Regions from separate parts of the Actinoplanes oblitus genome, predicted to be linked through region 2. Evidence: riboswitches for the same ligand, from Rfam matches in the RefSeq annotation. Region 2 holds a riboswitch; the other holds the start of a gene.
What was found. A riboswitch is a leader RNA that binds a small molecule or an ion and turns the genes downstream of it on or off. The one in region 2 is predicted to bind cyclic di-GMP.

Region 1: it holds a riboswitch for cyclic di-GMP, as region 2 does, so the genes downstream of both, Actob_RS35905 (Calx-beta domain-containing protein) here and Actob_RS03310 (hypothetical protein) in region 2, are expected to answer to the same signal.

The regions. Positions count from the first base shown of each region.
Region 1 covers NZ_CP126980.1:8,078,292-8,093,812, reverse strand. Annotated here, with positions in the region: gene Actob_RS35930 (ABC transporter permease) at 1-156, shown strand, start outside; gene Actob_RS35925 (ABC transporter ATP-binding protein) at 243-1,079, shown strand; gene Actob_RS35920 (ABC transporter permease) at 1,076-1,894, shown strand; gene Actob_RS35915 (sensor histidine kinase) at 1,891-3,030, shown strand; gene Actob_RS35910 (response regulator) at 3,132-3,749, shown strand; cyclic di-GMP riboswitch class I at 4,168-4,246, shown strand; gene Actob_RS35905 (Calx-beta domain-containing protein) at 4,667-7,636, shown strand; gene Actob_RS35900 (ABC transporter ATP-binding protein) at 7,694-9,667, opposite strand; gene Actob_RS35895 (ABC transporter ATP-binding protein) at 9,723-11,459, opposite strand; gene Actob_RS35890 (TetR/AcrR family transcriptional regulator) at 11,453-12,070, opposite strand; gene Actob_RS35885 (LTA synthase family protein) at 12,168-13,823, shown strand; gene Actob_RS35880 (NBR1-Ig-like domain-containing protein) at 13,940-14,908, shown strand; gene Actob_RS35875 (peptidoglycan-binding domain-containing protein) at 15,052-15,521, shown strand, end outside.
Region 2 covers NZ_CP126980.1:713,930-729,450, reverse strand. Annotated here, with positions in the region: gene glmM (phosphoglucosamine mutase) at 1-1,151, opposite strand, end outside; gene rpsI (30S ribosomal protein S9) at 1,338-1,853, opposite strand; gene rplM (50S ribosomal protein L13) at 1,874-2,317, opposite strand; gene Actob_RS03345 (uroporphyrinogen-III synthase) at 3,039-4,163, shown strand; gene Actob_RS03340 (GTP-binding protein) at 4,802-5,416, opposite strand; gene Actob_RS03335 (DUF742 domain-containing protein) at 5,397-5,759, opposite strand; gene Actob_RS03330 (roadblock/LC7 domain-containing protein) at 5,804-6,208, opposite strand; gene Actob_RS03325 (sensor histidine kinase) at 6,205-9,054, opposite strand; gene Actob_RS03320 (hypothetical protein) at 9,598-11,010, shown strand; gene Actob_RS03315 (ribonuclease domain-containing protein) at 11,126-11,554, shown strand; cyclic di-GMP riboswitch class I at 11,809-11,883, shown strand; gene Actob_RS03310 (hypothetical protein) at 11,903-12,337, shown strand; gene Actob_RS03305 (DUF5305 family protein) at 12,557-14,980, shown strand; gene thiC (phosphomethylpyrimidine synthase ThiC) at 14,977-15,521, opposite strand, start outside.

The sequences.
Region 1 (15,521 bases), 2.4 Mb from region 2:
GCCGGCTGGTTCCTGCTGCCGCTCGCCGCGCACGCCGAGGCGCTGCGGGACACCCTGCTGAACGGTGGCAGCATCCCGCTCTCGATCTGGCTGGCGCTGGGCCTTTGGGCGGTGGTCTGGCTGACCGCCGCCGCCCGGAATTTCCGGTGGGAGTAGAAAAGGCTGTCCATCGACCGGTGGACAACCGGTGACAGCCGCGCGGTCGTCGCGCCGGGGCAGCCCGGGCGGCGACGATCGTCGGCATGGAAGCCATCGAGGTAACCGGTCTACGGAAGACCTACAGGGACAAGGAAGCCGTCGCGGGCATCGACCTCGTCGTCGCCCGCGGTGAGATCTTCGCGCTGCTCGGCCCGAACGGCGCCGGCAAGACCACGAGCGTCGAGATCCTGGAGGGCCACCGGCGCCGTACCTCCGGCGACGTCCGGGTGCTCGGCGAGGACCCGGGCAGTGCCGGGCGGGCCTGGCGGACCCGGATCGGCATCGTGCTGCAGGACGCCAACGACGCCGCCGACCTGACCGTCACCGAGATGGTCCGGCACGTGGCTGGCTTCTACCCCGAGCCGCGCCCGGCCGACGAGGTGATCGAGCTGGTCGGCCTGACGGCCAAGAAGAGCAGCAAGATCCGTACGCTCTCCGGTGGCCAGCGGCGTCGCGTGGACGTGGCGCTGGGCATCGTCGGGCGGCCCGAGCTGCTCTTCCTGGACGAGCCGACCACCGGTTTCGACCCGGAGGCGCGCCGGCAGTTCTGGGAGCTGATCCGCACCCTGGCCGGCGACGGCACCACGATCCTGCTCACCACGCACTACCTGGACGAGGCGGAGGCGCTCGCCGACCGGCTGGCGGTGCTCGCCGACGGCCGGATCGTCGCCGAGGGCACCCCGGCCACGCTCGGCGGACGGGCGGCGGCGGGTGCCAAGGTGTCCTGGCAGGAGGGCGGGCGTACCCGTACCGAACAGCACACCGATCCCAGCGACCTGATCCGCAAGCTGGTCGCCGACGGCATCGACCTGCGCACCCTGACGATCACCCGGCCCACCCTCGAGGACACCTACCTGACCCTGATCGGAGCCAACCGATGACCGCCACCAGCCCCGTCCGGAGTGCGGGCACCGCCTCGATGAGCCTGGCCCGCGGCCACGTGGAGCTCCTGCAGTTCCTCCGCGACCGCACCTCGGTGATCTTCACCTTCCTCTTCCCGGCGATGCTCCTGCTGCTGTTCGGCACCATCTTCGGCGACTCCTACGAGGACACCGGGGTGAGCGCCAGCCAGGTCTACGCGGCCAGCATGATCGCGTACGGCATCCTCACCACCGGGTTCGTCACGATGGGCGCGGGCCTGGCGATGGACCGGGAGGACGGTACGCTCAAGCGCCTCCGTGGCACCCCGCTGCCGATCGTGTCGTACCTGGTCGGCAAGCTCCTGCTGGTCCTGGTCCTGGCGGTGTCCGAGGCGGCGCTGCTGATCCTGGTCGGGCGGCTGGTCTTCGACATGCCGCTGCCGGACGCCGCCCACTGGGCCACCTTCGCCTGGCTCTTCGTGCTGTCGGTGACCGCCTGCACGCTGCTCGGCATCGCGGTCAGCGCGATCGTCAGGCACGCCCGCAGCGCCGGCGCGATCCTCAACGTCCCGGTGGTGTTCCTCCAGTTCATCTCCGGTGTCTTCATCACCCCGATCACCGTGCTGCCGTCCTGGCTGATCACCGTTGCCTCGTTCTTCCCGATCAAGTGGATGGCGCAGGGCTTCCGGTACGTCTTCCTGCCGGACAGCATGAAGCGGTTCGAGGTGACCGGGTCCTGGGAGCTGGGCCGGATCGCGATGGTGCTCGGCGCCTGGTGTGTGATCGGATTGGTGCTGTGCCTGGTGACCTTCCGGTGGAGCGACAAAGACCGATGACCCAGCGGGAGGCCGTCCACAGTGATTACACACTGTGGTGGGATATCTACTTCGCGGTGATCGCGGTCGTCGTCTCGATCGTGGTCACCGTGGCGAGTGCGCCGCCGGCCCGCCGGGTCACCGCCGTCGCCGCCCTGACCGCGATGGCCCTGGTGCACATCGCGGTGGGGCGCCGGATGATCCGGCTGCGGGCCGACGAGGGTCCGTCGATCGTCACGCTGTTCGTCCAGATCACCCTGTTCGCGGTGGCCATCGTCGCGATGCCGTCGGCCACCTGGATGCTCTTCGCCGTCATCCCGTTGATCTTCCAGATGGCCCCGCTGAAGGTCGCGATCGGCGCGGTGATCCTGGTCAACGCGGTGCCGGTGATCGCCGATGTGCTTCTCGGCACCGGCGATGTGCGGACCGACCTGGCGATCGCCGGCGTCTCGGCGGCCTCCGGCATCTGGCTTGGCCTGTGGATCGTCCGGGTGATCCAGCAGAGCACCGAGCGGGCCAACCTGATCGCCGAGCTGGAAGCGAGCCGCGCCGAGGTGGAGCGACTCTCCCACGAGGCCGGGGTCACCGCCGAGCGCACCCGGCTGGCCGGCGAGATCCACGACACCCTGGCCCAGGGGTTCACCAGCATCATCACGCTGATCCAGGCGGCCGATCCGGAGCTGCGCGACGAGCGCCTCGAACTCGCGGTGCGCACCGCGCGGGAGAACCTGGCCGAGAGCCGGGCCATCGTCGCCGCCCTGTCACCGTCCGCTCTGGCGAGCGGTCTGCTTGATTCGGTACGCCGCCAGGCCGCCCGATTCACCGAGGAGACCGGCGTCACCGCCCATTTCCGGACCACCGGGGAGCCGCGTGACCTGCCGACGGCGGTCGAGGTGGTGCTGCTGCGGGCGGCTCAGGAGTCGTTGACGAACGTGCGCCGGCACGCCAAGGCGAACGAGGTGGCAGTGCTGCTCGCGTATGCGCCGGCGTCGGTGCGGGTGGTGGTGCGCGACGACGGCGTCGGCTTCGACCCCGCGGCGAGCGGCGGTTTCGGGCTGCCCGGGATGCGCGCCCGCGCCGAGCAGGTGGGCGGCACCCTTACCGTCCGCAGCGACCCCGACACCGGTACCACCGTCGAACTGGAGGTCCCCGCGTGATCCGTCCCGCCCGTCTTCCGGAGGTGTCCGCGTGATCCGTCCCGCCCGTCTTCCGGAGGTCTCCGCATGATGCGTCCTGCCCGTCTTCCGGAGGTCTCCGCGTGATCCGGATCCTGCTGGTCGACGATCATCCGGTGGTGCGGATGGGGTTGCGCGGCATGCTGGACGCCGAGCCGGACCTCACCGTGATCGGCGAGGCCTCCGACGGCGCCGAGGGCGCCGAGCTGGCGCTGCGCGAGCGCCCCGACATCGTGTTGATGGACCTGCGGATGCCCGGTGCCGACGGCGTCGAGGCGACCGGCCGGATCCTCGCCGCCGACCGGGACATCAGGGTGATGGTCCTGACCACCTACGAGTCCGACCGGGACATCCTGCGGGCCATCGAGGCCGGCGCCAGCGGATACCTGCTCAAGGACGCGTCCCCGGCCGAGCTGGCCGACGCCGTCCGGGCTGCCGCGCGCGGTGAGACGGTACTCGCCCCGAGCGTCGCGTCGATGCTGGTCCGCCAGGTCCGCAGTCCCGCCCCGCCGGCGCTCTCCGCCCGCGAGACCGAGGTCCTGAAGCTGGTCTCCGCCGGCCTCACCAACGCCGACATCGGCAAGCGCCTCTTCATCTCGGAAGCCACCGTCAAGACCCACCTGCTCCGGGTCTTCAACAAGCTCGACGTCGCCGACCGCACCGCCGCCGTGACCACCGCGATGCGCCACGGTCTGCTGTGACCGGCTGGTCCGCACGGTGGTCTCGAAGGCCTTCGAGACCACCGTGCGGACCAGCCGTGTGCGCACTTCCTCACGCGCGGTGATCGCCCTCAGGGCATCAGGCCGTGGCGTCCGGAAGGTTTCCGTCGCGTGCCGCATCGGACAACGGGGCGCTACGGCTGATCGATGAACGCGGGAACGCGGTGAATGCCGGATAACCCCTTGATCGAGGCAATTTCGGCGCCTCGGATCCGGAGTCCGGGACGGTCAAGCACGCCTCTCCGTGTTGTGAAGGTTTCTCCGCCGGAAAAAGGCGTTCCGCCAAAAAGAGGCCGATATGCCGGTTAGATTACGGATGGCTCCGCCTCACGTGGATCTTGGTCCCGTGTCTGCGCTGCTGAGGGCCGGTATGGCCGGTACCCCGACCGCCCAAGGTGCGGTACCCGAAAGGCAACCTCGTCCCGTGACGAGGACGCAAAGCCAGGGGCCTCCCCGCTGGAGGTTGCCCAGCCGCCGAAGGAGACAGGAAGAGAATGCGTCATCGACCCATCCAAACGGCGCCGCATGAGCGAGTGCCTTTCACGTTCTGGGGACGACCGCGGATCCGGACAGTCCTCGCCACCGTGGCCGCCACTGCGGCTGGCCTCATCCCTGTCGTGTTCGTGGGAGCGCCCGCCTATGCCGCAGCCGCCGACAACCTTACTGTCAGTGATGCTGGCACGTGGGAGGGTGGCAAGATCAGCTTCACGTTCAAGTACACCGGTGCCGTGTCGGCGACCTTCACGCTTACCGGAAGCTCCGGTACTCCAGGTTCGCGTGCCGCAGGCGGTGCCAGCCTGAACTCTGACGGAAGCGTCGACTACGTCAACACTCCGTTGACTGGCGGCCTCACCTTCCCGGCCTCGAGCGTCGCCAATCCGAGTACGCAGACGATCACGTTGACGACCGGCGCTGACGCTGACACCACTGATGAGACCTTCACGCTCACCGCCTCGAACACGGGTGGCACCGCGCTCAACGGCAGCACCGGTGACGCCAGCACCAAGACGGTGGAAGGCACGATCTGGGCCACCAGCACCAATGACGTCGCGCTGTCCGGCGCCACCACCGTGTCCGAGAACGCCGGTACGGTGACCATCACGGCCACCTCGACGAATCCTCAGCCGCACGACGTCATCGTGCCGTTGAAGACGGCCGACGTGGGTACCTCCTCGCACGGCGCGGGTGGCGACTACACCAACTACATGGCCAGGTCGTCGGGCGGTGACTTCCGGGACTACACGGCGCTCGCCACGGACGCGGTGATCACCATTCCGGCCAACCAGACGACCGGTTCGACCACCGTCTCGATCAACGACGACGCCGCTGACGAGACGGCCACCCAGTACTTCAAGGTGGCGGCCGACACCGGTGGCACCCGGGCGGTCCTCGGCGGCGCGATGGTCTCCGGTCAGGACTCGGTCGAGATCGGCATCACCGACAACGACGCGACGCCGACGCTGAGCATCGCCGACTCCGCGTCGGCAACCGAGGGCGCCCGCTTGCTCTTCCCGGTCTCGCTCTCCGGGGCGTCGGAGAAGGACACCACCTTCACCTTCGCCACCTCCGACACGCCGGCGGGCAGCATTCCGGCCGCGACGGGTGCGGGAGACACCTCAGCCGACTACCAGACCGTCAACGGCACGAAAACCATCCCCCAGTATTCCAAGCTGATCAACATTCCGGTGTCGACCTATGCGAACCCGACGACGACCTGGGAAGGGCCGGAGAACGTCAAGGCCACGATCAGCGGAGCCAGTGCGAACGTCACACTCGGGACCAAGACCACGGCGAACGGCACCATCACGGACGCGGAGGCCGGCAAGACCATCCAGTACAGCACCGCGGACACGTTCAACAACTCGACGCGGAGCTGGACCGAGGGAAACAGCGGCTGGGTCGACAAGAAGATCTACGTCAAATTCCTGGCCTCGTCCACGTATCCGGCGACGCTGAACTACACCTTCACGGACGACACCGCGACGAACGGCACCGACTACATCGGCAAGGCCGGCTCGATCACGCTGCCGGCCAGCAGCACCGACCCGATCGCGATTCCGGTCAGCATCAACGGCGACCGCGTGGCTGAGGCGAACGAGACCTTCAAGCTGTCGGTCACCAGCACCAGCGGGGTCGCCGACCCGGCAACGCTCGGTGACATCACCTTCACCATCAACGACGACCCTGACGCCGCGCCGACCTGGACCACCGAGGACGTCAAGGTTCAGGAGGGCAACTCCGGCACCACGGTCGCCCGTGTCCCGGTGAAACTGAACGCACCGGCTCCGGCGGACGCGACGTTCACCGCCGTCATCACGCCGGGGACCGCCGTCGACGCCACGTCGACCACCGGCACCAATGACTACGACCCGCCCGCTACGGGCAGTGCGACGGTCAACGCCGGCAGCACTGTCGGTTACCTCGAGGTGCCGATCAACGGCGACGAGATCTACGAGCGGGACGAGACGTTCACCATCGCGTTCACCTCGCCCGGGTCGACGTACGCCACGACCGACCCGGACAACACGGTGGACACGGCCAAGGTGACCATCGGCAACGACGACGCACAGCCGAAGTTCACCTTCTCGCAGAGCAGCGTCACCGAGGGCGGAACGGTCGGGGTGGCCGGCACCGTCGTCGGGGTGTCCCAGTACACGTACCACATCGGCTTCACCGTGGGCGGTGGCGCTACCAACCCGGCCACCACGGGTACCGACTTCACCGTTCCGGCCACTCTGGCGGCGACCGACATCGAGGTCCGTGCCGGTGAATCGGGTCTGATCACGGCGGCCGGCAAGTTCGCCGCGATGCCCGGTGGCTACACGTCGCTGCCGGTGGTCTCGGTGCTGGACGACACCATCGACGAGCCGACCGAGAACATCACCATCACCGCGAACGAGATCTCGACGAACCTCACCGGGTTCGCCACGTCCTCGGTCAACGTGAAGGTGATCGACGACCCGCTCGACCTTCCGCCGGCGGTGTCGATCGCCGACGTGTCGGTGAACGAGTCGGCTGGTACGGCCGAGGTCCCGGTCGACCTGACCTTCACCGGTGAGGCGACCTCGACCACGCAGGATGTCACCATCCCGTACTACACCGCGGATGGCTCGGCCAAGGCCGGCCAGGACTACAAGCTGACCAAGGGCACGCTGACGGTCCCGCCGGGCACCATGAAGACCAGCATCAAGATCCCGCTGATCGACGACCACATGATGGAGGGCGACGAGGCCTTCTCGGTCCGGGTCGGTTCGCCGGGTCCGCTGGGCGCCTCGGTCATCAGCGGCGACTCGACGGTCACGATCAAGAACGACGACAAGTCGAACCCGGTCACGCCGACGCTGTCCGCCTCCGGGCCGGCCAAGGGCGCGGGTGCGATCACGCTGACCGGTAAGGCCGCGCCGAACACGGCGGTCGAGATCTGGGCTTCGGCCCTGCCGGCGACAGACCCGGCGAAGATGGCCCTCTGGCAGCAGGTCAAGTCCGACGGCAGCGGCAGCTTCAAGTTCACCACCAAGTCGCTGGACCAGGGTTACGCGTTCGTCGCCCGGTCCGAGGACATCAACTCGGCGGTCCGGACGGTCAAGCTGACCCAGAGCCCGGCGCTGACCCTCGGCACCACCAAGGGCAAGCTGAGCGTGACCGTGTACGGCAACCCGAAGGCCGCCGGCCAGACGGTCACCGTCCAGCGCCTCGTCGGCAAGAAGTGGACCACCATCGCCTCCGGCAAGACGACCTCGACCGGCTTCCGCAAGAGCGTCTCGATCAAGTCGAAGACGAAGGTCTCGGTGCGTGCCCTGGTCTCCGGCAACAGCAGCACGGGCATCGCGTCCGGCTACTCGGCCACCAAGACCATCACCATCAAGTAAGCACCACCTGACCCGAAACGACGGGGGCGGCCTGACGGCCGCCCCCGTTGCGTTCAGTCAGTCCACCTCGGCGACGGCCTGGGCGAACTGGGCGGAGTAGAGACGGGCGTACGCCCCGTCCGCCTCGATCAGCTGGTCGTGCGTGCCCTGCTCGACGATCGAGCCGTTCTCCATCACCAGGATCACGTCGGCGTCGCGGATCGTCGACAGCCGGTGGGCGATGACGAAGCTGGTCCGGCCGGTACGCAGCGTGCTCATCGCCCGCTGGATCAGCACCTCGGTACGGGTGTCGACCGAGCTGGTCGCCTCGTCCAGGATGAGGATGCTGGGCTCGGCCAGGAACGCCCGGGCGATCGTGATCAGCTGCTTCTGCCCGGCACTGACGTTCGACCCCTCCTCGTCGATGGTCGTCTCGTAGCCCTCCGGAAGCATCCGGACGAAGCCGTCGACGTGGGCCGCCTCGGCAGCCCGGACGACCGCCGCCTCGTCGAAGGAGTCCGCCCCGTACGCCAGGTTCTCCGCGATCGTCCCGCCGAACAGCCAGGTGTCCTGCAGCACCATCCCGATCTGCTCGCGCAGCTGCTCCCGGGGCATCGTGGCGATGTCCACCCCGTCCAGGGTGATCCGCCCACCGGTCACGTCGTAGAACCGCATCAGCAGGTTGACCAGGGTGGTCTTGCCCGCCCCGGTCGGCCCGACGATCGCCACGGTCTGGCCCGGCTCCACCGACAGCGACAGGTTCTCGATCAGCGGCTTGTCCGGGGTGTAGCGGAACGACACGTTCTCGAAGGAGATCCGGCCGCGCACCGCGGGCATCGCCACGGCGGCCGGCTCGGGGGACTGCTCGGTCGCGTCGAGCAGGGCGAACACCCGCTCCGCCGAGGCCACCCCGGACTGCACCAGGTTCGCCATGCTGGCCACCTGGGTGAGCGGCTGGCTGAACTGCCGGCTGTACTGGATGAACGCCTGCACGTCACCGAGCGACAGCGACCCGGACGCCACCCGCAGGCCGCCGACCACCGCCACCAGCACGTAGTTCACGTTGCTGATGAACATCATGGCCGGCTGGATCAGGCCGGAGATGAACTGGGCGCGGAAGCTGGACGCGTACAGCTTGTCGTTGTGCTCCCGGAAGGCCTGCTCCGCCTCGTGCTGCCGGCCGAAGACCTTGACCAGCGTGTGCCCGGTGAACATCTCCTCGATGTGCCCGTTGAGCTGGCCGGTGGTCTTCCACTGGGCGACGAACTGCGGCTGTGCCCGCTTGCCGATCGCCTTGGTCAGGAAGAACGACACCGGGATGGTGACCAGCGCGATGAGCGCCAGCAACGGCGAGATCCAGAACATCATCCCGAGCACCCCGACCACCGTCAGCAGCGCCGTGGTCAGCTGCGCGAACGTCTGCTGCAGGGTCTGCGCGATGTTGTCGGTGTCGTTGGTGGCCCGGCTCAGCACCTCACCGCGCGGCTGCTTGTCGAAGTACGACAGCGGCAGCCGGGCCAGTTTCGCCTCGACCTGGTTGCGCAGGTCGTAGACGGCGGTCTGCACCACCCGCGCGGTGAGCCGGCCCTGGCACACGCCGAACACCCAGGCGAACAGGTAGACCACGGCCACCCAGGCGAGCACCCGCATCAGCCGGTCGAAGTCGATGCCCTGGCCCGGGATCACGTCGTGCATCGCCGCGAGCATGTCGGCGACCTTGCCCTGACCCTGCTGGCGCAGCCCCTCGACGGCCTGCTCCTTGGTGGCGCCGGGCGGCAGCGACTGGCCGAGCATCTTGCCGACCACGCCCTCGAAGATCACGTCGGTGGCCTTGCCGAGCAGTCGCGGCCCGAGCACCGACAGGAAGACCGAGACCACGCCGAACGCGAGCACCAGCCCGACCAGCGCGCGCTGCGGCTTCAGCATGCCGAGCAGCCGCTTGGTGGAGCCCTTGAAGTCCTCCAGTTTCTCCGGCGGTCCGCCGGCCATCATCATCCGGGCGGCCGGCGGGCCGCCGGCCGGCCCCATCGGGCGGCGGTCGGGTGCGGTCATGCCGGGCCCCCGATCGTGAGCTTCGCCGGCCCCTGCCGCGCCGCGCTGCGGTCGATCACGCGTTGGCCTCCTGCTCGGTGAGCTGAGAAAGAACAATTTCCCGGTACGTCGGGTTGCCGTCCATCAATTCCTCGTGCGTCCCGGTCCCGACGACCCTGCCGTCGTCCAGCACGACGATCCGGTCGGCGTCCCGGATGGTGCTGACCCGTTGCGCCACGATCACCACCGTCGCGTCGGCGATGTGCTCGGTCAGCGCCGCTCGCAACGCCGCGTCGGTGGCGTAGTCGAGCGCCGAGAACGAGTCGTCGAAGAGATAGATCTCCGGCCGGTGCACCAGCGCGCGGGCGATCGCCAGCCGCTGCCGCTGCCCGCCGGAGACGTTGGTGCCGCCCTGCGCGATGGGCGCGTCCAGCTGTCCCTCCATCCGCTCGACGAACTCCCGGCCCTGGGCGATCTCCAGCGCCGTCCAGAGCTCCTCGTCGGTGGCGTCCGGGTTGCCGTAGCGCAGGTTGGAGGCGACCGTGCCGGTGAACAGGTACGGCCGCTGCGGCACGATCCCGACGATCCGCGACAGCAGGGCCGGGTCGAGCTCGCGCACGTCCACCCCGTCCACCAGCACCGAGCCCTCGGTCACGTCGAAGAGCCGGGGGACCAGGTTGAGCAGCGTGGTCTTGCCGCTGCCGGTGGACCCGATGATCGCGGTGACCTCCCGGGGGCGGGCGATCAGGCGTACGTCGGAGAGCACGGCGGCCTCGGCCCCCGGATAGCGGAAGCTGACATCGCGCAGTTCCAACTCGCCGTGCCGGGTCACCTCGGTGACCGGCGCCGTGGGCGGCGTCACCGAGGAGTCGGTGGTGACCACCTCCTGGATCCGCTCGGCACACACCTCGGCGCGCGGGATCATGATGAACATGAAGGTGGCCATCATGATCGACATCAGGATCTGCATGAGGTAGCTGAGGAACGCGGTGAGCGCGCCGACCTGCATCGCCTGGTCGTCGATCCGGTGGCCGCCGAACCAGAGCACCGCCACGCTGGACAGGTTCACGATCAGCAGGACGGTCGGGAACATCAGCGCCATGATCTTGCCGGCCTTCAGCGAGACCTGGGTCAGGTCGTCGTTGGCCACCTCGTAACGGGCCCGCTCGCGGTCGTCGCGGACGAACGCGCGGATCACCCGGATGCCGGTGATCTGCTCGCGCATCACCTGGTTCACCCGGTCGAGCTTGACCTGCAGGCCGCGGAAGAGCGGCCGCATCCGGCTGATGATCAGGGCGACCACGGCGATCAGGATCGGGATGATCACCAGCAGCAGCGAGGAGAGCGGCACGTCCTGGCGCAGCGCCAGCACGATCCCGCCGACGCACATGATCGGTGCGGAGACCATCAGCGTGAAGGTGAGCAACACCAGCATCTGGATCTGCTGCACGTCGTTGGTGGTCCGGGTGATCAGCGACGGCGCGCCGAACTGGCCCACCTCGCGTGCGGAGAACCGCTGCACCCGGGTGAAGATCGAGTCACGCACGTCACGGCCGACGGCCATCGCGGTACGCGCGCCGAAGTACACCGCCACGATCTGCGCGGCGATCTGCAGCACGGTGATGCCGAGCATCCCGCCGCCGACCCGCATCACGTAACCGGTGTCCCCGGTGATCACGCCCTTGTCGATGATGTCGGCGTTCAGAGTGGGCAGATAGAGCGTTGCGAGCGTCTGCAGGAACTGGAAGAGCACGATCAGGCCGATCGTGTTCCAGTACGGCCGCAGGTGCACGCGAAGCAGTTTGATCAGCACTTCGCTTGCTCCCCCGAGTTGGGTAGAAGGATGCCGTCGAGCAGCAGGGATGCCAGTTCGGCGCCGTGGAACGCCTCCCCCTCGCCGAACGGTCCGAACGTGTTGGCGCCGCAGTAGAGCAGCAGCAGCCGGGCGGCCTCGGCCGGGGTGATCCGCAGCCGGTCCGCGTCCGGCTCCAGCACCGCGGTGACCGCGGCCAGCAGCTTCCCGCGGGTCGAGGTCATCTGATGCTGGGCATCCGGGCCGCACTCGCCGGCGATGAAGAGACGGCGGGCCGCGTGCATCAGGCCCGCGTTGGACTCGAACCGGGCGTGCACGATCTCGGCCGCCGCACGCAGCCGATCCCGCAGGCCGGCCGAGCGGTCGATGGCGGCCAGTGCGGCCAGGACCGGTTCCGGGTCGAGCGCCTTGACGACCGAGCAGACCACCAGCTCGTTCTTGTTCTGAAAGACGCCGAAGATGGTGCCCTCGGCGACCCCGGCGGCGTGCGCGATCTGCCGGGTGCTCACCTCGGTGCCGTGCTCGTGCAGCAGCGGGATGGTCGCCGCGATGAGCGCGGCCCGCCTCTCGTCCGGCGCCAGGGCCGGCTGTCGTCTGCGTCGGGATTCCACGCCGCCCACCCTAATGAGCGAGCGCTCACTCATCCACTGAATATTGCCGGCGGAGTGCCGTCGAACCTGGAACGGCATGGTGGCGTATCAAGGAGATGTGAGCGAACCGAAGTCGTACCGCCGGGTCATCCGCCACGTGACCACGGGTTTCGCCGTCATCCTGGTATTTCTCGCGCTGATCCTGCCGGACCAGATCACCCGGCTCCCGCCGGGCAACCACTGGTACACCGCGCTGCTCCGGGTCCCGATCGAGGCGCTGGTCGCCGGTGCCGTGCTGCTGCTGGTCCCGGTCCGGGCCCGCCGCTGGGTGGCCGCCGGGCTCGGCGTGCTGCTCGGCGCGCTGACCGTGGTCAAACTGGTGGACATCGGGTTCTTCGCGGTGCTGGCCCGCCGGTTCGACCCGGTGCTGGACTGGACGCTCTTCGACGACGGCTTCCACTTCCTGATCGACTCGATGGGCAGGGCGCCGGCGATCGGTCTGGCGGTCGGCGCGGTGCTGCTCGCGGTGCTGCTGATCGCCGGGATGACCTGGGCGATGCTGCGCCTGACAGCGGTCGCGGCCGGTCACCGCCGGATCGCCTGGTCCGGCCTGGGCGCGGCGGCGGTGGCCTGGACCGCCCTGTTCGCGATGGGCTACCAGCTGATCGGCGGCATCCCGGTCGCCTCGCACGCGGCCGCCGACCTGGCCCGGGACACCGCGCTCGCGCTGCCCAAGGACATCGCCGACAAGCGCCGCTTCGTGGCCGAGGCGGGCGACGACCGGTACCGGGACCGGCCCGGCAGCCAGTTGCTCACCGCGCTGCGCGGCAAGGACGTGGTGGTCTCGTTCATCGAGAGCTACGGCCGGGACGCGGTGGAGAACCCGGCCTTCGACGGCTCGGTGCTGACCGCGCTCGGCGACGGCGACAAGAAGCTGGCCGCCGCCGGGTTCGCCGCCCGCAGCGGCTTCCTCACCTCGTCGACCGCCGGCGGCGGCAGCTGGCTCGCGCACTCGACGTTCCTGTCCGGGATGTGGGTGAACACCGAGTCCCGGTACCGCAGCCTGATGGCGACCGACCGGCTGACCCTGACCAGGGCGTTCGGGAACGCCGGGCACCGGACCGTCGGCATCGAGCCGGGCGTCATCTACGCCTGGCCGGAGGGCCGGTTCTACGGTTACGACCAGGTCTACGACAAGGCCGCGCTGAACTATCACGGACCGCAGCTCAGCTGGTCGCCGATGCCCGATCAGTACGCGCTCGCGCAGTTCCAGAAGTTCGAGTACGGCAAGCCGAACCGGGGCCCGCTGCTCGCCGAGATCACCCTCACCTCCAGCCACACCCCGTGGGCGCCGCTGCCCGGCATGCTCGACTGGGACCGGCTCGGTGACGGTTCCGTCTACGGCCCGATGGTGCGCGCCGCCGCCACGCCCAAGGAGGTGTGGAAGGACGACGCCCGGATCCGCGCCGCGTACGCCCAGTCGATCGCCTACTCGGTGGACAGCCTGATCGGCTGGGTCGCCGAGTACGCCGACGACAACCTGGTCATGGTCTTTCTCGGCGACCACCAGCCGGCCTCGGTGGTGGTCGGCCAGAACGCCAGTCACGACGTGCCGATCACCATCGTCGCCAAGGACCCCAAGGTCTTCGACCGGATCGCCACGTGGGGCTGGACCAGCGGCCTGAAGCCCGCCGCCGACGCGCCGGTCTGGCCGATGAACACCTTCCGCGACCGTTTCCTGACCGCCTTCGGTCCCGAGGGCGATCCGCATTAAAAAGTTCATTTCCGGTACGCCCCCGCACCGCGGCATCGGCTCCCGTCGCATCGATGTAAGGCGCGCGTTCGGTACCCTCGTACGCGCTCTGACAGCGGTGTCCGACTGGGGGATTGATGGAAGACCAGCGCGTGACCGGCCAGTCCATTCAGGACGGACAGGACGCGGCGGAGTTCGCCGAACAGTTGCGCGACCTGCGAGTCGCCGCGGGCAACCCGTCGTTCCGGAAGATGGCCGGGCGGTCCGGCCGGATCTCGCACACGACGCTGCACGAGGCCGCCGCCGGGACCAGGTTCCCCTCCTGGGAGACCACCCGCGAGTTCGTCAGGGCCTGCGGCGCGGACGAGGCGCGCTGGCGCCGCCGATGGGAGGACGCCCAGCGCCAGGAGGTGCGCCCGGCCGATCCTCCGCCCGCCGAGGCCCTGCCGGTCCCGCCGCCGGCCGACGCTCCGCCGGCTCCCTCGCCGGCCCCTTCGGTGGCTCCTTCGGTGGCTCCTTCGCGGGACGAGGCGTCGCGGGTTCCCGCGATCGTGGAGGCCACCGTCGCCCGGGATGTGGCGGCCGAGGTGGTGAAGGCGGGTCGGCGCCGGTCGCCGTGGGTGGCCGCCGTGGCGGCGGTGGTGGCGGTGATCGCCGTCCTGGGCGCCACCGTCCGCGGCCGGACGTCCCCGGAGAGCCCCGCCGCGGCGCCGTCGCCGTCGCCGTCCGCTTCGGCGTTCTCGGACTCGCTGATCCCCGGCGACTCGAGCAGGTTCGTGGCCGACGTCACCATCCCGGACGGCACCCGGGTGAAGGTGAACGCCCACTTCGTCAAGGTGTGGGCACTGGCGAACGTGGGAACCGTCGACTGGCACAACCGCTACCTGGAGCGGACCGACCCCGGTGACGACAACGGCTGCCGGGTGCCGGACCGGGTGACGATCGGTGACACGCCGCCCGGCGAGAAGGTGATGATCAGCGTCCCGGTCACCGCGCCGAGCCGCCCGGGCAAGTGCTGGGTCAGCTGGAAGATGGTCGACGAGCGCGGCCAGGCGTACTTCCCCAGCCGCCGGCCGGTGTACTTCATGGTCACCGTCGTCGCCTGACGGAACTGACAACACCGCGTTCACCGAGGTCGATGCCGGTCTGACGGGTCTGACAGCAGGATAGGGGTACCGAACAGCAGGTCTTTCCTCGCAGGGTGGGGTCCGTTCCCAACGCGACACACCACCCACGAGGAGGATCGACCATGCGCCGATCTTGGCCGGCCGTCGGGCTCGCCGCGCTGTGCATGACCGTCGGTGTACCGGCGCATGCGTGGGCGGCGCGGCCGGTGGTCGACATGGAGGCCACCGTGCTGGCCGCCCAGATCGACCCCCGACGCCCCGACCACACCCTGACCCCCGGCGCGAAGGCCTCCGTGCTCGCCGTCGAGCAGGCGCTGCAGGCGCGGAACCTGCTGAACGCGCAGTGGGTCGACGGCTACTTCGGCACCGAGACCGTCACGGCGTACGCGGCCTACCAGCGCTCGCTCGGCTACACCGGCCTGGCCGCGAACGGCCTGCCGGGCACGGCGTCGCTGACCAAGCTCGGACAGAACCGGTACACGGTCAGCAACCCGATCGGGCCGGGCGCGAAGCTGCCGCGGGACGGGTACGTCGTCGACGCCCGTACCCAGGCGATGCTCACCGAGGCCGAGCGGCTGCTCGGCCGCACCCT
Region 2 (15,521 bases):
CGGTTGCCGACCTTCACGTTGATCAGCTGCTGGGGCAGCTTGTGCACCACGGCGGCCAGGTCGGCGAGCGACTTGCCGCTCGCCGCGAGCTGCGCCATCAGGTGCAGGCCGGTCAGCACGCCGTCGCCGGTGGTGGCGAAGGCCGGCATCACGATGTGCCCGCTCTGCTCGCCGCCCAGGGCCAGGCCGTTGGCCTGCAGGTGCTCCAGCACGTACCGGTCGCCGACCTTGGTCTCGATCAGCTTGACCCCGGACTGCTTCATCGCGATCCGCAGGCCCAGGTTGCTCATCACCGTCGCGACCAGGGTGTCGTCGGTGAGCGTGCCGGCGTCGCGCATGGCCAGCGCCAGGATCGCCATGATCTGGTCGCCGTCCACCTCCTCGCCGGACGCGGTGACGGCCAGGCAGCGGTCGGCGTCGCCGTCGTGCGCCAGGCCCAGGTCGGCACCGTGCAGCAGGACCGCCTCGCGCACCTTGTCGAGGTGCGTGGAGCCGCACTCCTCGTTGATGTTCAGGCCGTCCGGCTCGGCGTGGATCGCGATCACCTCGGCGCCGGCCTCCCGGTACGCCACCGGCCCGACCTCACTCGCCGCGCCGTTCGCGCAGTCCACCACGACCTTGATGCCCTCCAGCCGGTGCGGGAGCGACTCGATCAGGTGCTTGATGTAGTGCTCGGCGCCGTCCAGCAGGTCGTGCACCCGCCCGATGGCGGCGCCGGTGGGCCGCCCGATCAGGCCGTGCCCGTCCTCGATCGCCTTCTCGATGCGCGCCTCGAGCTCGTCCGGCAGCTTCGTGCCGCCGGCGGCGAACAGCTTGATGCCGTTGTCCGGCATGGGGTTGTGCGACGCCGAGAGCATCACACCCAGGTCGGCGCCGGTCTGCCCCACCAGGTACGCGACCGCGGGCGTCGGCAGCACGCCGACCCGGACCACGTTCGCCCCCGCGCTGGTCAGGCCGGCGACGACGGCAGCCTCCAGCATCTCGCCGCTGGCCCGCGGGTCACGCCCCACGATCGCGAGCGGCTGATGGCTGCTGTCGGTCTCGACCAGAACCCGGGCGGCCGCGACAGCGACCGACAGGGCGAGTTCCGGGGTGAGCAGGTCGCCGTTCGCGAGACCGCGAACGCCGTCGGTGCCGAAGAGTCGCCCCATGGCGGCTTCCTTTCGCCGGTGACACGTGCCCTCAAGCGTGCAACAGCAAACGGCCAGGGCAGGAGTACCGAAACGGCTAGTTGGGGGGAGGGGATGATGCCGGAAAACCACGTGGTGCCGGGAAATACCACGACGGCCGAGCACGCACCCGGAAACCCGGGAGCGCACTCGGCCGTCGGTGAAGAATCAGCGCTTCGAGTACTGCGGCGCCTTACGGGCCTTCTTGAGACCGTACTTCTTGCTCTCCTTGACCCGGGCGTCACGGGTCAGGAAGCCGGCCTTCTTCAGGGCCGGGCGGTCGTCGGGCTCGCTGGAGATCAGCGCCCGGGCGATCGCGAGACGCAGCGCACCGGCCTGGCCGGTGATGCCGCCGCCACGCAGGTTGGCGAAGACGTCGAACTGCTCGGCGCGCTCGACGGTGCCCAGCGGCTCACGGATCAGCTGCTGGTGAACCTTGCTCGGGAAGTACTCCTCGAGGTCACGGCCGTTGCAGGTGATCTTGCCGGTGCCGGGGACGAGGCGCACCCGGACGATGGCCTCCTTGCGGCGGCCAACGGTCTGGACCGGACGGTCGCCCGGACGCGGCGCGCGGACCGCAGCCGGCGCGGGCGTCTCGACGACAACGACCGTCTCAGCGGGCTCCTCGACGGTCTCGACGACAGCCTCGGTCTCGACGGCCTCGGGCTCGATGATGTCGGTCATGCTGCTGCCTTCTCCCGCGCTCACTGCGCGATCTGCTTGATTTCGAACGGCTGCGGCTGCTGAGCGGCGTGCGGGTGCTCGGCGCCCGGGTAGACCTTCAGCTTCTTGATGATCTGCCGCGCGAGCTTGTTGTGCGGGAGCATGCCCTTGACGGCCAGCTCGATCGCCTTCTCGGGGCGCTTGGTCAGCAGCTCCTCGTAACCGACCTGCTTCAGACCACCCGGGTAGCCGGAGTGCCGGTAGGCGACCTTGGTCTGCCGCTTGTTGCCGGTCAGCGCGACCTTGCCGGCGTTGATGATCACCACGAAGTCGCCGGTGTCGACGTGCGGGGCGAACGTCGGCTTGTGCTTGCCGCGCAGAAGGGTCGCGGTGTGGGTAGCCAGGCGGCCCAGAACGACGTCAGAAGCGTCGATAATGTGCCACTGACGCTCGATCTCACCCGGCTTCGGGCTGTACGTACGCACAGAATTACCTTGTCTCGTCGTCGGTCTGGGGGCGCGCGCTGATCATGTCGAACAGGGAGTCGACACGAACTTCAAGCACACCCCAGGGGGAGCGCTCGCAGCTATCGCACAACAGCAGGCAACAATACCCGGCCGCGCGGCGCGTGGTCAAAACAGGCTGCCCCTGGGTGAATGGCCCGAGGCGGGACCTCAAACGGTATCCAGCATACTCGGTGTCTGGAGCAGCCCAGCCGCGGGTTCGACAACTGCTGCCGGACGGCTCTTAGCAGGCTCGAAACAAAAGGGACGCCCGGCCGAAATTCCCCACCGGCACGCTTCCAGACATGCCCAACGGTGCGGAACCCCGGACGACGCGGCTCGGCGATGGCCGGCGCGGTGTGGTCAGGCGCACCATGGAGAGACCACCGTCAGGGTTGAGGACGGACCTGACGGTGTTCACCACCCCGGCTCGCCGGAGTGGTGAGGAGAAGTCGCGGCGTGCCCCGGACGGAGGTACGGCGCGGACCGTAAGCGTGGCATGGGAGCGGGTTCACGCTGAGGACGACGGTCCGCGAGCGTGCCCTTCGGTGGACCGCCCGGCCACGCCGCGACTTCTCGCCCTCGTCCCGCACTCCCCCGGCCACCACGCCCCCGGCCATCGGACCGCCGCCCACCCCGGAGAGTCCGGTACCGGAGCGTCCACCGGCACGGGAGAGTCCACCGGCACCGGGAGCACCCGCTGATGACGGGCCGGATCCCCGGGGCCCGCCGCCCGGTACTGGCGCAGCCGGCCGCGACCCTCTCCGGTTACACCGTCGGCGTCACCGCCGACCGCCGCCGCGACGAGCTGGCCGGCCTGCTGGAGAGCCGCGGCGCCCGCGTCGTGCTGGCCCCCGCGCTGCGCATCGTCCCGATCGCCGACGACGCCGACCTGCGCGCCGCGACCCGCGCCTGCCTCGACACTCCCCCGGACATCGTGCTGGTCAACACCGGCATCGGGATGCGCGGCTGGCTCGAGGCCGCCGAGAGCTGGGGCCTGGCTGAGCCGCTGCGCGACGTGCTCAACCGCGCCTACCTGGTGGCCCGCGGCCCCAAGGCGCAAGCCGCGGTCCGGGCCGCCGGCCTGCGGGACCAGTGGACCCCGGACGGCGAGGGCTCCGCGGAGATCATCGAGCACCTGACCGCCCGCGGCGTCGCCGGCCTCACCGTCGCCCTCCAGCTGCACGGCGAGAGCCAGCCGGAGTACAGCGAGGCGCTGGAGACGGCCGGCGCCCGGGTGATCGAGGTGCCGGTCTACCGCTGGGCGCCACCGGTCGACCCGGCCCCGCTGCACCGCCTGGTGGATCTGATCACCGGCCGGCTCGTCGACGCCGTGACGTTCACCTCGGCCGCGGCGGTCCACGCCCTGCTGCGCGCCGCCGGCCCGGCCACCGACGCGCTGCTCGACGCGTTGCGCACCGAGGTGCTGGCCGCCTGCGTGGGCCCGGTCACCGCCGCGCCGCTGCGCCGCCACGACGTCCCGGTCTCCACCCCGCACCGCGCCCGGCTCAGCGCCCTGGTCCGCACCCTGGTCGAGGAACTCCCCCCACGCGCGGTCACCATCCAGGTCAACGGCCACGCGATCACCCTGCGCGGCCACGCCGCGGTGGTCGACGGCGAACTCCGCCAGCTCGCCCCCGCCCCGATGGCCGTCCTGCGGGCCCTGGCCAACTCACCGGGCCGCGTCCTCTCCCGAGCCGCCCTCCTGCAGGCCCTCCCCCGCCACGCCGACGAGCACGCCGTCGAAATGGCCGTCGCCCGCCTCCGAGCCGCCATCCCCGGCGTCATCCAAACCGTAGTCAGACGCGGCTACCGCATCCCCACCTGAAGCCCATCCCCCTGAAGCCCGCGCCAACCCCAATCAAGATCAACTTCCAGATCAACAGATTGCTGACTCGGACCCGCGCTGATCACTGATCGCCGCTCCCGCCAGGGACCCTTCCAGGCCGGGCAGGACGCTGGCGCGTCCCGAACGCCCGACCTTCCAGGGCGACGCCCGCGGGTGGTCACGACCCGCCAGAACCCGAACCCCTACAACCCGAACCCCCGAACCCCCGTCCCCCGGCTCGCGGCTCGCGGCTCGCGGCTCGCGGCTCGCGGCTCGCGGCTCGCGGCTCGCGGAACTCCACCCCGGCCCGCCCGGCCACTCACGGACAACACGTGCGGGTGACGGGGGTTTCGGTGACCACCCACGAACAGTGAAGAGGGCGGCGATCGCCATGGACGCGCAGCGGCCAGATCGCCGCCCTCGGCCCGCGCGGGAGCATGCGATCCGCACCACAGCGGACCCGCGTAAATGAAGATCTTGAAGTTGATCTTCAGGGTGCCAGCGAATATCGACTACGCGTCGCCGCATCGCCCACACCGTCGATCCACGGATCAGCGGCATCGATCAACGGATCAGCCGCATTGGCTATCAGCCGCAGTGGCTACCGGCCTGCTGGATCGGTTGGCGGCGGCGTTCGATCACCCCACGACCATGCCGCGTTCGTGTTCGGTGACCAGGGTGGCCATGGCGTGCTCGACGACGCCGATCAGTACCGACTTGACCGACTCGCGGTGCCGGGCGTCGCACATCACCAGCGGCACCCGCTCCGGGATGGCGAGCGCCTCGCGCACCTCCTCCGGCTCATAGCGGGGTGCGCCGTCGAAGCAGTTCACCGCCACCAGGTAGGGCAGGTGCCGGTTCTCGAAGTAGTCGAGCGGCGCGAACGCGTCGGTGAGCCGGCGGGTGTCGACCATCACTGCGGCGCCGACGGCACCGCGGATCAGCTCGTCCCACATGAACCAGAAGCGGGTCTGACCGGGCGTGCCGAACAGGTAGAGGATCAGGTCGTCGGCCATGGTGATCCGGCCGAAGTCCATCGCCACCGTGGTGGTGCCCTTCTCCGGGACCTTGGAGGCGTCGTCGATCCCGGCGCCGGCCGCTGTCATCACCGCCTCGGTCGTCAGCGGCTCGATCTCGGAGACCGCACCGACCAGCGTCGTCTTGCCGACGCCGAACCCACCGGCGACGACGATTTTCGCCGAGACGATCTCCGATTGAGGCGCCCCCGCCCGCTCAGAGCTTGCGAAGTCCACTCAAAACCCTTCCCAGCAGGTCCATCCGCTCCGTGAAACCCTTCCGGGGAGCGGCGCTGTGCAACGCGAGCAGTCCCTCGGTGACCATGTCGGCGACGAGCACCCGGGCCACCCCGAGGGGCAACCGGGTGAGCGCCGCCAGCTCGGCCAGCGACAGGGCTTTCGGCTCGCACAGCACGGCGATGCGGTACTTGTCATGTCCGGCAAAACGCGCTTCCTGGACGGCCGCCGCGCTGGCGACCAGGACCGCCTCGATCGGAATGTCCCGGATCGGCTCGGTCCGGCCGCGGGTCACCGCGTACGGCCGCACCAGGTTCCCCCGGGGATCGTGCGGCTCTGTCATGTCGCGGTCACCTCATCTCCGCCGGGGTACGGCAACCCCGGCGCCTAGTGGCTGACGGCCTCGCGTGCCGCCGGCGACAACGCGGCGCCGACGCGCTCCACCAGCAGGGCCATCTCGTAGCCGACCTGACCGACGTCGCAGCTGCGCGCGGCCAGCACGGCCATCGACGAACCGTCGCTGATGGACATCAGGAAAAGATAGCCGCTGTCCATTTCGATGATGGTCTGTTGCACCTTCCCGGCGGTGAACATCCGGGACGCCCCCTCGGTCAGGCTGACCACACCGGAGGTGATGGCGGCCAGCTGGTCCGCCCGGTCCGGTGGCAGATCCCGCGAGCAGGCCAGCAACAACCCGTCGGCGGAGACCGCCACCACGTGCGCGATGCCCGCGATGCTGTCGGCGAAGTTGTTGAGCAGCCAGCCCATGTCCTGCATGGTGGGCCTGATCACTGTTCGCTCTCCTTAGGAACCTGGTCGACGGAGCCGTCGGTCCGCCCGCGCCGCACCCCGCTGGTGTACGCGGCGAGAAGCCCGCGCACGTCGTCGGGGCTGCGACGATGCTGTGCCCGCGGCAGGTCCCGCACCCCGCCCGGCACGAGCTGCGCCTGCGGGATCCGTTTCGGCAGACCGGAGCGGGTGGTGCCGGCGTCCTGGGGTGCGGCAGCGGCCATCGCGCGAGCCCAGCCCTCGTCGGCCGCGCTCCGCCAGCGTTCGTCGTCGTCGGCTGCCGGGCGGGGCCTGGGGACCGCCGATGCCGCCACCGGCTCGGGCGCCGCCGGCTCCGGGGCCACCGGCGGCGGGCCGGCGGGAGCCGCCGAGACGGGCGCCGGGGCGTAACCGGCGGTCGGCATGCCCTGCATCTCCGGTAGCTCCATCTCGGCGTCGAACCAGGTGTGCTGCATCTCCATCCGGATCGGCACCGGCTGGGCCGAGACCGGCGCCGGCTGCGCCGAGACGGGCGGGAACCGCGGCGTGGAGTCCGGCGCCGGCTGCGCCGAGACCGGCGCGAACAGCGGCGTGGAGTCCGGCGCCGGCTGCGCCGAGACCGGCGCGAACAGCGGCGTGGAGTCCGGCGCCGGCTGCGCCGAGACCGGCGCGAACAGCGGCGTGGAGTCCGGCTCCGCGGTGGGCGGCCTGGGCACCCGGGTGGGCAGCGGCGGGCGGTCCGGGGTCGGCCGGAGATCCAGCTCGGCGGGCGGTCCGGGATCGACCGGCGGCGCCCAGCGCGGCGAGACGGGCGCCGGCATCGGCGCGGACCGCACCGGCGCGCGGGTCTCCGGGGCACGGCCGCCGACCGGCTGCGGGGCCGGGCCGGGGCGGGTCCAGCTCGCCGCCCGCCCGGCGGTGCTGGACGGCGCACCGGGCAGCACCACGATGTCGGCCGGCAGGGTCACCTCGGCGACCGTCCCGCCCTCCCGGCTGGGCAGCAGCCGCACCCCGATGCCGTGCCGGGCCGCCAGCCGGGCGATCACCGCGAAGCCCATCAGCCGGAACGCGCTGGCGTCCACCTCGGCCGGCTCGCTCAGCCGCCGGTTGATCTGCTCCAGCTGCTCCGGGGTGATGCCCAGCCCGCGGTCCTCGATCTGCAGCACCGCGTGGTCGCCGGACCGCCGCCCGTGCGCCACCACCACGGTGGTCGGCGGGGAGAACCGGGTGGCGTTGTCGAGCAGCTCGGCGAGCAGCCGGACCACGTCGTTGACCGCCGCGGCGACCACCGAGACGTCGGCGTCCAGGGCGCCGAACTCGATCCGGTGGTAAAGCTCCACCTCGGACTGAGCGGCCCGGAGCGCGTCGATCAGCAGCGCGTCCTCGCGGCGCGGGGCGCCCACGTCGGCGCCGGCCAGTACCAGCAGGTTCTCGTCGTTGCGGCGCATCCGGGTGGCGAGGTGGTCCAGGTCGAAGAGCTTGGCCAGCCGCTTCGGGTCCTCCTCGGTACGCTCGATGTGGTCCAGCTCGCCGATCATCCGGTCGACCAGTGCCTGACTGCGCCGGGCCAGGCTGAGGAACATCGCGGAGACGCTGGTCCGCAGCGCGGCCTGTTCGGCGGCGACCCGGATGGCCTCCCGGTGCACCATGTTGAACGCCTCGGCGACCTGCCCGAACTCGTCCCGGTCGGCGAGCCGGATCGGGTCCCGGGACTGCGCGATGATCTGGTCGACGCCGCCCGCGTCCAGGCTGTCCACGTCCTTCAGCCGGTGCACCGCGTCGGGCAGGTCCCGGTTGGCGACGGCGAGTGCGCCCTCGCGCAACCGGCGGACCGACAGGTGCAGGGTCCGGGCCAGGTAGACGCCGAGCGCGATCGCGGCGAGCAGGACCAGCAGCACCACCACGAACTCGACGGTGGCCCGCTCGGCGGTGCTGTCGCTGTCGTCCCGGGAGACCCGGACGGCGTCCGCCTCCAGCCGGGTGCCGGTGGCCCGGAGCAGGTCGAGAACCTGCTGGTACGCCTCGGTCAGCTCGGTGTCCGAGACCGCCGCCGGCCCGGTCAGCCGGGTGATCAGGCCGTCCGCCCGGGCCACCGCGGCGTTCGCCAGGGTTCCCTCGACCAGGCCGGCCTGCTCGGCGGTGGCGATCTGCCGGAGGTCGTCGAGCGCCTCCTGCCGGGCCGCCTGCGCGCCGATCAGCTGCTGCTGCCAGGTCCCGCTGAGCAGACCGGTCATCCGGACCGTGTACGCGGCCGCCTCCTGGTCGGCGGCGGCCGACTCGATCCGGCTGAACGCGGCCAGCGCGCGCAGCCCGTCGGCGACCACGCCCGGCTCGGCGACCTGGCTGAGCGAATCGTCGTAATCGGACAGTCCCTCGAGGATGCTGCTGTACCGCTGGACCGCGGCGGCCATCGTCAGCTTCTGCCGGGCGGACACGTCGTCACGGGTGCCGGCGAGCGTGTCGAGCCGTTCCTGGATCAGCCCGAGCCGGTCGCGCACCCGGGCCGGCACCTGTCCGGCCTGGTCGCGGTGGGCCCGGAAGGTCTGGACCCGCGCGTCGACAGCGGCGGCCGTCTGCCGGTACGCGTCCGGCGACACGTCCGGCGCGGCCAGGTACGCGGCGGCCGCCATCCGCTCCCGGTGCAGCAGGCGGGCCAGCTCGGAGACGTCGTTGCCGAGCACGGTGAGGTCGGCGACCCGGCCGGCGTCGGTGGCCCGGCCGCGCACGTCCATCAGGCGCACCGAGGCCAGCACCAGCACCGCCGTGATCGGGATGATCAGCAGGAAGGCCAGCTTGGTGCGGATGCCGGCGTCCCGCAGACGGGAGAAAGGACCACGTCGCACAGCCAGGGCCGAGGATCCCGTGCTCACGACATCTCCTTCGCGGACGCCGGCGCGATGCCGTTCGAGGTCTGCGGGCCGGCCCCGTCCGGCGCGCGCAGCAAGGTTCGTGCCGAACTCGGCACGGCGGCGATTTCATCAGAACCCCGACCGGTTTGGGAAGCCTGGATCCTCCCGGAAACCACCCGGCTGTCCGAGTGGCGACCGGACCGGCGACCCGGCTCATACCACCGCAGACGCTTTGACGTGCACGAATGTCTCATGTGCGACTTCCGGCGCGGCCACGGCCACCGAACACCATCATGATTCCAACCACTATGTGAGAGCCCCGTCCCGCTCATTGACCGCATCGCGGCTTCTGAGCAGGGGTCTCACGTTCGCAAGGATCAGCACGACGCGACGGACTCGTTGTCCGTGCCGGACAGTGTCCACTCTGGAGGGTATCTCTCGCAACTCACCGTCGAGTCGTCCCGAAATGACGCAGAGTGACTGATAGCAACCAGACTTTAGGCTGCCTTAAGAAGCCGAGTCCCCACTGGCGGACCGGCCACCGCATTCCGTAACGTGCCCGGCATGGCATTTCGGAGCTGGGTGAAGTTGCTGGCCACCACCGCCACGGCAGCCGTGGTGATCGGAGCCGGCCAACTCGGCATCGCCTACGGACTCGGCATCGTGCGCCTGGACCGCGTTCTCGATGTCACTGCGCGTAACAGCTGGACCGCACAGCTCGCCTGGGTCGCCTGGATCACCACGACCGCCGCCGTGCTCGGCGCGATCGTCGGCACCGGCATGCGCCCGCGCTGGCGCCCCCGCCCGGTCGGCCCCGGCGGCGCCCTGGCCATGGGCATCGCGGCCGGACTCGGCTCGCTGGCCGTGCTGCCACTGACCATGCAGCCGGCCCGGGCCGCGCAGGTCGCCGGGGTGCAGCCGGTCTTCGTGATCGGCGCGGCCGTCGGGCTCGGCGCGGCGGCCGGCATCTTCGCCGCCTGGGCCGCTGCCGCCAAGCCGGCGGCCCGGTGGAGCGCGGCGACGCTGAGCGTGCTGATGTGGGTGGTCGCGCTGGTCTCGATCGTCCCGTCGCTGCTGCCCGGCCGCACCCCGATCGCCATCCGGCTGGGCGTGCTGAACGGCAGCCTGATCCCGCCCGCCGTGGCCGGGCACACCGCCTTCCTGACCATGCCGACCCTGGCCCTGCTCGCCGGCCTGGTGGTCGGCTGGGTGGCGCGCGGGCGCAGGCTGCCCACCCTCGCCGTAGGACTGGCCGGGCTGGCCGGTCCGGCGCTGCTGACCATGGCGTACCTGATCGCCGGCCCGGAAGCGGGCACCACCGGGTTCCGGTCCGACCCGTACTGGGCGGCGATGACCGCGTGCGGCGCCGGCGTGCTCGGTTCGGTGCTGGCCGCTGTCGTCCGCGGCGTGCCGGCCACCTCGTCCTCGCCGGCCACCGAGCCCGGCGAACCGGCCGCCGCACCGCTGCCGAAGCGGGACGTGCCGGTGGAGTCGGCGATCGCGCAGGCCGCCGCGGCCGCCGCGCAGCGTCCCGCGGAGCAGCTGCGGCCGTCCGACACCGGCGTGCTGCCGGCGGTGCCCGGCACCCCGAACAACCCGTTCTCGGCCGGCACCGGCAGCCCGTTCCGGTCCGGCGCGCCGTTCGCCGCCGAGCCGGTCCCGGCCCAGGCCCGCCCCCAGGCGCCCGCGCCGGTCCAGGCCCCGCCGCAGGCGCCGGCGCCCGGCAACCCGCCGCGCTTCTCCGGACAGCAGCCCACCCCGGCCGCCGGCGGGCGAGGCGGCTGGCGGTCCCGGCGCACCACGGCACCGGCCCCGACCCCGCCGCCGCCCGCCGAGCGGTTCGACGGGTTCAACGCCGGCCCGGTCACCGCCTCGCAGGGGCCCGTGGTGGAACCCACCTCGATCAGCGGACCGGGCCGTCGACCGGGATCAGAAACGGACTATGTCGATTGGGTGAGCGGGCTCGGGGGCCAGTAAAACATTCGTTAACTCCGATGAAATGATGCGGCCGGGAGGTACCGCGGGACGGCTCGGACCGAAACGATGACCGGTGTCCGGGCCCCATCCCCTCCGCACGCATCGGAGTTCGAACGTGAACCGTCCCCTGCCCCGCGTCCGCAAGCTGCTAGTCAGCCTGGCCCTGGTCTTCGGCCTGGCCGGCACCGCGCTCGTCGCCCCGGCCGTGGTCGCCCCCACGCACACCTCGGCCGCCCAGGCCGCCGTCTACTCGTCGTGCACGATCAGCCGCTGCTCGGCCGCGCGCACCGCGTACACCGGCTGGCAGTCGCTCGGCTGGCCGACCAGCAAGGGCTGGTACTCCTGGCCGTACGGCAACTACAACTACACCGGCGGCACGTTCCAGAACCGCGAGGGCTACCTGCCGTCGGCCACCTACAACGAATATGACGTGTACTCGCGCGCCCAGGGTGCGTCGCGCGACGCGTACCGGATCGTGGTGAACCGCAGCACCCGGGTCGCCTATTTCACCCCGGATCACTACGTGACCTTCTACAAGCTCTGAACCCGTTTTCCGTACGCCCTGAGCACTCCCGCGGCAGCCGTCCCGAGACGGCTGCCGCGCTGTCCGCCGCACCTGTTCGCCGTCGACGTCCGGTTCCCGGCCGCCTTTCGCAACCGTCGCCTCACCGATAGCACCGGAACTGCCATCAAGGCGACCGAACCGAAAAGGTCAGTCCGGCAAGACTCACGGCTAAGCCTCACCCGGTCCCCACCCCGACCGAATCAACCTGTCGCCAGGGGATGACGAAGTCCGCTCGGCGAGAAGGGCAAACCCGGTGCGAGCCGGGGACGCAAAGCCACAGGACCCACGAGGTCGGCTGGGCTACCACCGGACGAACAGGGGAACGATATGCGCACAATGCTTCAGCTCATCGGTGGCGTCGCGGCCGCGGGTGTGGTCGCGGCCGGAACGACCGCCTTCACCGCCGGCGGTGGTGTCGGCCTGGGCGGCTCGAACGGCGCGACCGCCACCAAGTTCATCGGCGGCACGGCGACCCAGACCGTCACCGGCGCCACCATCAACGCCATCGCCTACACCTGGTCCGACACCGCCAACACCAAGCTCAGCGCCCTCGACCTCACCTTCGCCGACCTGACCGTGCGCAAGGTGCCCACCCTGACCCTGACCGGTTTGACGCCGTCGTCCGGCGGTGCCACCTTCACCTGCACCGCCATCACCGGCACCGGCACCAACACCGACCAGGCGCCGTTCACCTCGAACTGCACGCCCAGCGCGGGAACCTTCGACGGTCAGCTCACCGCCCTGAACGTGACCGTCCCCTGATTCGAGTTTCGCGCGGCGCTAGCGCATCTAGCCTTGAGTGTGGTCCTCACGGCCCGGCCGGCGAGGAGTCCGACATCGGCTTACCGCGCTAGGGACTGAGTCGTCATATCCGCTTCGCTGCGTCGTTTCACCGTGGCCGCCATCCTCGCGATGGCGGCCATCGGCGCATGGGCGATCGGAACTCATCGCATTTCCTATGTCGTGACGCACGGCGTCAGCATGCAACCCCTGTACCACGCCGGTGACCTGGTCTTCCTCACAAAGGTCGATTCCTACGAGGTCGGCCAGATCGCCGCATACCATAGTGCCAGCGCCGACGTCGAGGTGCTGCACCGCATCATCGGTGGCGATGCCGAATCCGGATTCGTCTTCCAAGGCGACAACAACGATTTCATCGACCCGGCCCGGCCGGCCGCCGGGGAACTGATCGGACGAGCAGTCCTTCATGTCCCCCGCGGAGGCACCTGGCTCCGCCCCCTGCTCAGCCCCACCAGCCTGGGGATGGTCGGTTTCCTCGTCATCGGAGGCGGGGCGGGCGCTGCCGAGAACCGCAGGGACGTCCCGCGCGGTCGTCGTAAGAGGAAAGTGAAGGGCATGTCTCGCCAAGGCGGCTCCTGGGCAGCGGCAGCGGCCGTGGTCAAGGCGGTCAGCCGGCTCCACCCGATCCTTCGAGCGGCCGCCGCGCTCACCGCCCTCTGCGGAGCGGCCGGACTCCTGCTCGGCGTGGCCGGCTGGATGCGGCCCGCGACCCAGAGTGCCCCGATCAGCAACCAGAGCGGCGAGTCGATGCGGTTCTCGTACTCGGCCGAGGTGGAACGTTCGGCCGCCTACGACGGCACGGTCGCCTACTCGCCGGACCCGATCTACCGCAAGCTCGCCGACTTCGTCGACCTCCAGCTGCAGTACCGCGGGAAGCCCGGCCGGCTGAACGTCGACGCTCGCCTGTCCGCGCAGAGCGGATGGCACTCGACGATCCAGCTCTCCCAGCCTCGCCGATTCACCGCCGACCGCTATACCGGCACGGTTCTGCTCGACCTCGACGGGATGGCCGATCGCGCGCGGGAAGCCGCCCGGGCGATCGGCGCCGACCTCGGCCCGATCACCGTCCTGGTCATCGCGCACGTGCTGCACGACGACGGCAGCACCTTCGCGCCGCAACTCGCCCTCGGGCTGGGGCCGCTGCAACTCTCCATGGTCAACGGCCCCGACAGCCTGGTGGTCAGTCACTCCGGGAAGGCCGCCGGCGGTGCCACCTATCCGCGGCAGCTCAGCGTGCTCGGCCATGACCTCATGACGGCCGCCGCGGCACGAAATCACGCGATCCGGCTGCTGCTGATCGCCCTCGCCGGGATCATCGGCATCGGGCTGGCGGCGTCGCGGAGCGTGCCGCTGGCCACCCGGGCGCAGATCCAGCGACGGTACGGGCACCTGCTGGTGCCGATCGAGCCGATGGCGAAGCAGAGCGAGCCGGTGGTGACGGTGGCCACCTTCCCGGCGCTGGTGAAGCTGGCGGAGAAGTACGGTCAGATGATCCTGACCTGGACCCGGCCGGACGGTGCCGACGACTTCGTGGTTCGCGACGACGGGGTCATCTACCGGTTCCGCATCGTGCCGGCGCGGCCGGCCGGCGCGAAGCCGCCGCTGTCCGGGATGCCGCACCCCGCTCGCCACGCACGGAAGTCGGCGGCGCTCGGCATCGCCTCGGTCATCAACACTCCCGCCCCGCCGCCCGTCCAGACACCGGAGGCGCCGGCCCGCGAGACCCCGTTCCTGGAGACGGAACCGCCGCAACCTCCACCCGGAGAGCCGACGAGCCCGCCACCGGCAGCCCAAGAGCCGCCCACCCCGGAGCCCGCCACCCCGGAGCCGCCTTCCCGGGAGACCGCAGCCCAAGAGACGCCGTCTCAAGAGATTGCGGGCCAAGAGCCAGCCGCCCAGGCGACCCCGCCCGAGGAGGCCAAGCTCTTGGAAGCACCGCCCGAGGAGGCGAAGCCCTCGGAAACGCCGTCCGAGGAGGCCAAGCCCGCAGAGGCGCCGCCACCAGAGGCGCGGGACCCGGCCGAGCTCGAGCAGTCCCCCGCCGCCGAAGAATCCCCAGTCGCGGAAGCCCCGCCCCGCACCACCCAGCGAAAGCCCAAGCCCGCGCGCCAGACCACCACTCCGCGAGCAGCCAAGACCGCGCGGAAGACGGCCGGGCCGCCGGCGACGGAACCCGGGGTGGTGGCTCCAGCCGTACCCCAAGAGGCTCTGACCGGGCCGGCGGACGACCCGGCGGCGGGCAGCGGTGCCGCACCGGAGAAAGCCGCTCCCCGGAAGCGTGCGGCTCCCCGCAAACCGCGCGCCCGCAAGGCCGCCGCCCCGAAGACCGAGATCCCGAAGACCGAGATCCCGAAGACCGAGGCCCCGAAGACCGAGGCCGAGCCGTCGGCCGCCGCAGCCGACGGCGAGAGCGCGGCGGCGGAACGCAAGGCCGCCGAAGAGCTGGCCGACCGCAACAAGGTCCTGGAGGAGTCCATCGCTCGCAAGGCCGAGCAGGACCAGGCCGCCGCCGACCGGGCCCGCAAGGAGCGGCTGGCACGCAGCGCCCCGCGTGACCCGGTCTTCGACTTCTTGCCGCGCGACAAGCAGCCCCGGGACGACTAGGCCGAGGTGACCGGCAGGTAGACCCGGCCGCCGGCGTCCACGAACTCCGAGGACTTGGCCTTCATCCCGGCTGCCCGCAGCTCGTGGCTGATCTTCATGGAGCAGAACTTCGGGCCGCACATCGAGCAGAAGTGCGCGGTCTTCGCCGGTGCGGCCGGCAGGGTCTCGTCGTGGTACGCCCGGGCCGTCTCCGGGTCGAGGGCCAGCTCGAACTGGTCCTCCCAGCGGAACTCGAACCGGGCGTGCGACAGCGCGTCGTCCCACGCCTGCGCGCCGGGATGGCCCTTCGCCAGGTCCGCCGAGTGCGCCGCGATCTTGTAGGCGATCATCCCGGCCTTGACGTCCTCCTTGTTGGGCAGGCCGAGGTGCTCCTTCGGGGTGACGTAGCAGAGCATCGCGGTGCCGAACATTCCGATCATCGCCGCGCCGATCGCCGACGTGATGTGGTCGTAGGCCGGGGCGATGTCGGTGGCCAGCGGGCCGAGCGTGTAGAACGGCGCACCCGAGCACAGCTCCTGCTGCAGGTCCACGTTCTCCTTGA